Regions from separate parts of the Pantoea sp. LS15 genome, predicted to be linked through region 1. Evidence: predicted binding sites of a transcription regulator. Region 1 holds the regulator's gene; the other holds the start of a gene.
What was found. Region 1 encodes LexA, which represses DNA repair genes until DNA is damaged. Its sites were predicted from a motif close to TNCTGTATGTACATACAGNA; they were not measured.

Region 1 (3,545 bases):
GCAGCATAATGTCACGGTTGAGTGCCAGCAGCTTACGGATATTGCCGCGCCATGCGTTTTTTAATAGCGCAAGAGAGATCCCGCGCATCGCCAGCACACGCCAGACCATCCACAGGCCGATGATAAAAGTCCCGTATTCGGCAATTACCGTCGCCAGTGCAGCCCCCTGCACGTTCATATGCAGACCCATTACCAGCCAGACATCAAGCACAATGTTGAGCAGGTTTCCCACCACCAGCAGAATGACGGGGGCGCGGGCATACTGCACGCCGAGTAACCACCCCAGCAGAACCAGGTTAGCCAGTGATGCGGGTGCACTGAGCCAGCGGATTTCAAGGAAACGTCTCGCCTGCTCCAGTACCGCCTCGTTACCGCCAACGATGTGAAGCGCGAGGTCAATCAGGGGCGAGCGCAATACAACAATTAATGCCCCCGCACCAAGCGCCAGAATGAGCGGCTGCACCAACGCGCGCGCCAGACGCAGCGGATCTCTGGCACCATATGCCTGTGCCGTGAGCCCGGTAGTACTCATGCGCAAAAAGAGCAGCAGCATAAACAGGAAGCTGGTTGCCGTCGCGCCAATCGCCACACCGCCAAGATAAACAGGTGAATCCAGATGGCCAATAACAGCAGTATCTACCAGACCCAGCAGGGGCACGGTGATATTGGAAAAAATCATCGGCAGTGCAAGACGCCACAATGCCTTATCTGATGCCGTCAGCAGTGACATGAAAAATACCGGGAGAGGTAAAGGAATCAGGCTACAGCAACGCCGTAGCCTGTCAGGAAGAGATTACAGCCATTCGCCGTTGCGAATCACCCCTACTGCCAGCCCTTCGATAGAGAAGTTCTGCTCGCGAAGATCCACCACAATCGGGGAGAATTCGCTGTTTTCAGGCAGCAACTGTACGGTATTACCCTGTTTTTTCAGACGCTTAACAGTGACTTCGTCATCAATACGCGCGACCACAACCTGGCCGTTTCGCACATCCTGCGTTTTGTGAACCGCAAGCAGATCACCGTCAAGAATACCGATGTCTTTCATCGACATGCCACTTACGCGCAGCAGGAAATCAGCGCTTGGTTTAAACATCCCCGGATCGACCTGGTAGTGGCCTTCAATATGCTGCTGTGCCAGTAAAGGCTCACCGGCCGCAACACGCCCCACCAGCGGAATGCCCGTCTCTTCTTCCACCAGCAGGCGGATACCGCGTGACGCGCCCGAAACAATCTCAATCACGCCCTTACGCGCCAGCGCTTTCAGGTGTTCTTCGGCAGCATTCGGAGAACGGAAGCCCAGACGCTGAGCGATTTCCGCACGCGTGGGTGGCATACCCGTCTGGCCGATATGATCCCGGATGAGATCAAACACCTCTTGCTGCCTGGTCGTTAACGCTTTCATTCCGCCCCCTGGGTGTATATACAGTTATGCTGTGAGTATATACAGTCAAAGGCGATTTTGGAACCAAAAACTGCACAAAAAACCAGGGACTTAATTATTCCTCGAGGCTCATCGGAAATGTGACCAAAGCAGCGTGACCCAGGTAATGACCGCAGTAATAATCGCCAGCAACACGGCAGCGGAGCCCATGTCTTTTGCCCGGCCAGAGAGCTCGTGGAAATCTGAGCCAATCCGGTCAACAACAGCCTCAATAGCGCTATTGAGAATTTCCACTATCATCACCAACAGTACGGAGCCGATCAGAAGAACGCGTGTTATTGCATCAACATCAAGGAAACAGGCGATAATCACCGCGATGATAGCGGCGACGCCCTCCTGGCGAAAGGCGGCTTCATTGATCCACGCGGCACGGAAACCTTTCCAGGAATAGCCGGCGGCTTTGATGATTCGGGTTAACCCAGTGGTATTATTGGCCATTAAAAGAACCTTTTATTGGAAATAGCGTCAGTAACTAGAGTGGCAGCGCGTTTCGCTGCCGCCTGAAGTATGACGGGTAACAACAGAAATTTTGCGCGCTTTCTGTTATCCTTGCGCCGCAATTGCATTATTAACCAGAGGCTTTACATCGTTTATGTCCGGCTGGCCACGAATTTACTACAAATTACTTAATTTACCATTAAGCATCCTGGTAAAAAGCAAGTCTATCCCAGCAGAACCCGCGCTGGAATTAGGGCTCGATACGTCGCGCCCCATTATGTACGTTTTGCCTTATAACTCGAAGGCAGACTTACTGACGCTTCGCGCCCAATGCCTGGCGCATGACTTACCTGACCCGCTTGAACCGCTTGAAGTTGACGGTACGCTGCTGCCGCGCTACGTGTTCATTCACGGTGGACCGCGCGTGTTTACCTATTACACGCCGAAAGAAGAGTCCATCAAGCTGTTCCATGACTATCTCGACCTGCACCGCAGCAATCCTGATCTGGATGTGCAGATGGTGCCAGTATCGGTGATGTTTGGTCGTCGCCCGGGTCGTGAAAAAGGTGAAGAGAATCCACCGCTGCGCATGCTTAACGGCATCCAGAAGTTCTTCGCGGTCTCCTGGCTGGGACGCGACAGCTTTGTGCGCTTCTCCCCTTCCGTTTCGCTGCGTCGTATGGCGGACGAGCATGGCACCGACAAGATCATCGCGCAAAAACTGGCGCGCGTAGCGCGTATGCACTTCGCCCGTCAGCGCCTCGCTGCCGTTGGGCCGCGTCTCCCGGCGCGTCAGGATCTGTTCAACAAGCTGTTGGCCTCCAAAGCGATTGCCCGTGCCGTTGAAGACGAAGCACGCAGCAAGAAGATTTCGCATGAGAAAGCCCAGCAGAACGCCATTGCACTGATGGAAGAGATTGCAGCGAACTTCTCTTACGAGATGATTCGCCTGTCCGATCGTATTCTCAGCTTTACCTGGAACCGTCTCTATCAGGGCATCAACGTCCATAACGCCGAGCGTGTACGCCAACTGGCGCACGATGGCCATGAAATTGTCTATGTCCCCTGCCACCGCAGCCACATGGACTACCTGCTTCTCTCCTATGTGCTCTATCACCAGGGGCTGGTACCGCCGCATATCGCTGCCGGCATCAACCTGAATTTCTGGCCAGCTGGCCCGATTTTCCGCCGTCTGGGTGCATTCTTTATTCGTCGTACCTTTAAGGGCAACAAACTCTACTCCACGGTGTTCCGCGAGTATCTGGGTGAGTTGTTCAGCCGCGGTTATTCCGTTGAGTACTTTGTGGAAGGTGGCCGCTCCCGTACCGGACGTCTGCTCGATCCGAAGACCGGCACGCTGTCCATGACCATTCAGGCCATGCTGCGCGGAGGAACCCGTCCAATCACACTGGTACCAATCTACATCGGCTATGAGCATGTGATGGAGGTGGGGACTTACGCTAAAGAGCTGCGTGGTGCAACCAAAGAGAAAGAGAGCCTGCCGCAAATGCTGCGCGGTTTGAGCAAGCTCCGTAATCTCGGCCAGGGCTATGTGAACTTTGGCGAGCCGATGCCGCTGATGACGTACTTGAACCATCACGTTCCGGAGTGGCGCGAGTCTATCGACCCTATCGAAGCCGTTCGTCCAGCCTGGCTGACGCCAACG
Region 2 (3,545 bases), on a different contig from region 1:
TACCTTGTTCAGCCAGTCCATCGAGGTAGCGTTCAGCGTCCAGCGCGGCCATACAGCCGGTGCCCGCAGAGGTAATCGCCTGACGATAAATATGGTCCATCACGTCGCCAGCGGCGAACACACCCGGGATGCTGGTCTGGGTCGCGTTGCCGTGAATACCCGATTGCACTTTAATGTAGCCGTTTTCCAGCTCCAGCTGACCGTCGAAGATCGCGGTGTTCGGGCTGTGACCGATAGCCACAAACAGACCCGCCACTTCCAGCGTTTCGACGTTATCGGTGTTCTGGGTATCACGGATACGCAGACCCGCAACGCCCATCTGATCGCCCGTCACCTCTTCCAGGGTACGGTTGGTGTGCAGCACGATGTTGCCGCTCGCTACTTTATCCATCAGACGTTTGATCAGGATTTTCTCTGCGCGGAAGGTGTCGCGACGGTGGATGAGATGCACCTCAGAGGCAATGTTCGCCAGGTAGAGTGCTTCTTCCACTGCGGTATTACCGCCGCCAATGACCGCGACTTTCTGATTGCGGTAGAAGAAACCGTCGCAGGTGGCGCAGGCAGAGACACCGCGGCCTTTGAACGCTTCTTCGGATGGCAGACCGAGGTAACGGGCAGAGGCACCGGTGGCGATGATCAGTGCGTCACAGGTGTATTCGCCGCTGTCGCCCGTCAGGCGGAACGGACGGTTCTGCAAATCGACCTTATTGATGTGGTCGAACAGAATTTCGGTTTCGAATTTTGCGGCATGCTCGTGCATACGCTCCATCAGCAGCGGCCCGGTCAGGTCGTGCGGGTCGCCTGGCCAGTTTTCCACTTCGGTGGTGGTGGTCAGCTGACCGCCTTTTTCCATGCCAGTAATTAATACTGGTTGCAGGTTAGCGCGAGCAGCATAGACCGCCGCGGTATATCCCGCAGGTCCAGAACCAAGGATTAGCAGCTTACTGTGTTTAGCCGTGCCCATGAGATCCCCATTGTTGTTGGCAGACATTTGGCTGGATTGTAGGGAATTTGTTGCCGTAAAAAAAGAGCGCAGCAATTTTGATATCAATCTGTGTAATAGCCACGGACGATGAATGGCGCGCGATAACATCACGCTTTCTCCAGAAAACCGGTCGTTTGTAAGGCAATAAAATGACGATTAATACCCTGCCGTAATGAATATCCGGCATGTTGTACTAAAAAACGATGTTTTGCTTTGACAATCCCCTGCGCTTTTGCGAAAACATTCAAGGAAGAAAAAAAACCGCGTTAACCGTATGCCGCATAGGCATGCACGTAAATGCCATTTTTACCGGGTCAGTGAAATCTACGCATGGCGTGGACAGACGCCATACGTGATGTCGGTGACTGCCTTCGGGCAACGGTCTTCTTACCAACAGAACCCGAATCCGCATCGCGTCTAATACAAAACCAGGCGATGTGATGACTAACGGGTACAGGCTCTGAACAGTGATGTGCACAGGGTCCAGGCAGGAGTAGGGAAGGAATACAGAGAGACAATAATAATGGTAGATAGCAAGAAGCGCCCTGGCAAAGATCTCGACCGTATCGATCGTAACATTCTTAATGAATTGCAAAAGGATGGGCGTATTTCCAACGTCGAGCTTTCAAAACGTGTGGGACTTTCCCCGACGCCATGCCTTGAGCGTGTGCGCCGACTGGAAAGACAGGGTTTCATTCAGGGCTATACTGCTCTGCTGAACCCGCATTATCTGGATGCCTCACTTCTGGTATTTGTTGAGATTACTCTGAATCGTGGTGCGCCGGATGTGTTTGAGCAATTTAACGCCGCTGTACAAAAACTTGAAGAAATTCAAGAGTGTCACCTGGTGTCCGGTGATTTCGACTACCTGTTGAAAACCCGTGTGCCTGATATGTCCGCTTACCGTAAGCTGCTGGGTGAGACCCTGCTGCGTCTGCCGGGCGTGAACGACACCCGTACTTATGTGGTAATGGAAGAGGTCAAACAGAGCAATCGTCTGGTTATTAAGACGCGCTAACACGGAACAGGTGCAAAATCAGCGTAGTTTGATTACACTCCTGTTAATCCATACAGCAACAGTGCCGGGGAGTCCCGGCGCTGTTGTCCGTTTTAGCAAACAGGCAGGATATGCCTGATACCTGGAGAGCCTTTCTTGAGCCAGGAATACACTGAAGACAAAGAAGTCACACTATCGAAGCTAAGCAGCGGACGTCGTCTCCTCGAGGCTTTGCTGATTGTTATTGCCCTTTTTGCCGTCTGGCTGATGGCAGCCTTACTCAGTTTTAATCCCTCAGATCCCAGTTGGTCACAAACCGCATGGCATGAGCCTATCCATAATTTAGGTGGCGTACCCGGTGCCTGGCTTGCGGACACGCTGTTTTTCATTTTCGGTGTGATGGCCTATACCCTTCCCGTCATTATCATTGGCGGATGCTGGTTTGCGTGGCGCCATCGTCAGAACGATGATTACATCGACTATTTCGCCGTTTCGCTGCGCCTGATTGGCGCGCTGGCGCTGATCCTGACCTCATGTGGTCTGGCGGCTATTAATGCCGATGATATCTGGTACTTTGCCTCTGGCGGAGTGATCGGCAGTTTGTTGAGTTCTGCACTGCAACCGATGCTCCATAGCAGCGGCGGCACGCTGGCTTTGCTGTGCATCTGGGCGGCTGGGTTAACATTGTTTACTGGCTGGTCATGGGTGAGCATCGCCGAGAAGATCGGCAGCTTTATCCTCACGATCCTGACTTTCGCCAGCAACCGTACCCGTCGCGACGATACGTGGGTTGATGAAGACGAGTATGAAGATGAAGAGGAAGACGATGCACCTGTACAGCGTCGTGAATCTCGTCGTGCGCGTATTTTGCGCGGCGCCCTGGCGCGTCGTCAGCGTGTAGCTGAGAAATTTGCCAACCCGCTTGGACGCAAAACCGATGCCGCGCTCTTCTCCGGTAAGCGCATGGATGAAGACGAGCAGGTTGAGTATCGCGCAGCAGGTAACACCGTCGATCCTGATGATGTGCTTTTCTCTGGTAGCCGTGCCACACCGGGTGACTTTGACGAATACGATCCGTTGCTAAATGGCCAAACCGTTACCGCACCGGTTGCGGCAGCCGCAGCAGCAACGACCGCTGCGCAGGCGTATGCCGCGCCTGTCGACGCCGTGATGCCATCCGCGCCGGTTCCACCACCGGAATCCGTTATTCAGCAGCCTCAGGTTGCGTGGCAGACCGCGCCGGGTGTTCACACGCCGGAGCCCGTAGTCGCGCCTGAACCAGAAAGCTACATCCCTGTACAGCAGGAGCAGTGGCAACAACCTTATCAGCCACAGCAACCCGAATATGAACCGCAGCAATATGAACAGCCTGTGGCCCAGCCGTATCAGGAGTATGTACCTGAACCGGTTGAACCTGTGCAGCCTTATGTAGCGCCACAGCCTGAACCTGAAGTAGAAGTAGTGGAAGAGGTTAAGCCTTCTCGTCCGCCAATGTACTATTTTGAAGAGGTGGAAGAGCGCCGGGCTCGTGAACGCGAGCAACTGGCAGCCTGGTATCAGCCT

Region 2: HED65_RS10535 (DNA translocase FtsK 4TM domain-containing protein) is a predicted target of LexA. The motif match lies at 2,042-2,061, and genes of this name have one in related genera.

The regions. Positions count from the first base shown of each region.
Region 1 covers NZ_JAAVXA010000013.1:66,654-70,198, forward strand. Annotated here, with positions in the region: gene dinF (MATE family efflux transporter DinF) at 1-730, opposite strand, end outside; gene lexA (transcriptional repressor LexA) at 794-1,402, opposite strand; gene HED65_RS17570 (diacylglycerol kinase) at 1,511-1,879, opposite strand; gene plsB (glycerol-3-phosphate 1-O-acyltransferase PlsB) at 2,034-3,545, shown strand, end outside.
Region 2 covers NZ_JAAVXA010000005.1:220,787-224,331, forward strand. Annotated here, with positions in the region: gene trxB (thioredoxin-disulfide reductase) at 1-964, opposite strand, end outside; gene lrp (leucine-responsive transcriptional regulator Lrp) at 1,509-2,003, shown strand; gene HED65_RS10535 (DNA translocase FtsK 4TM domain-containing protein) at 2,139-3,545, shown strand, end outside.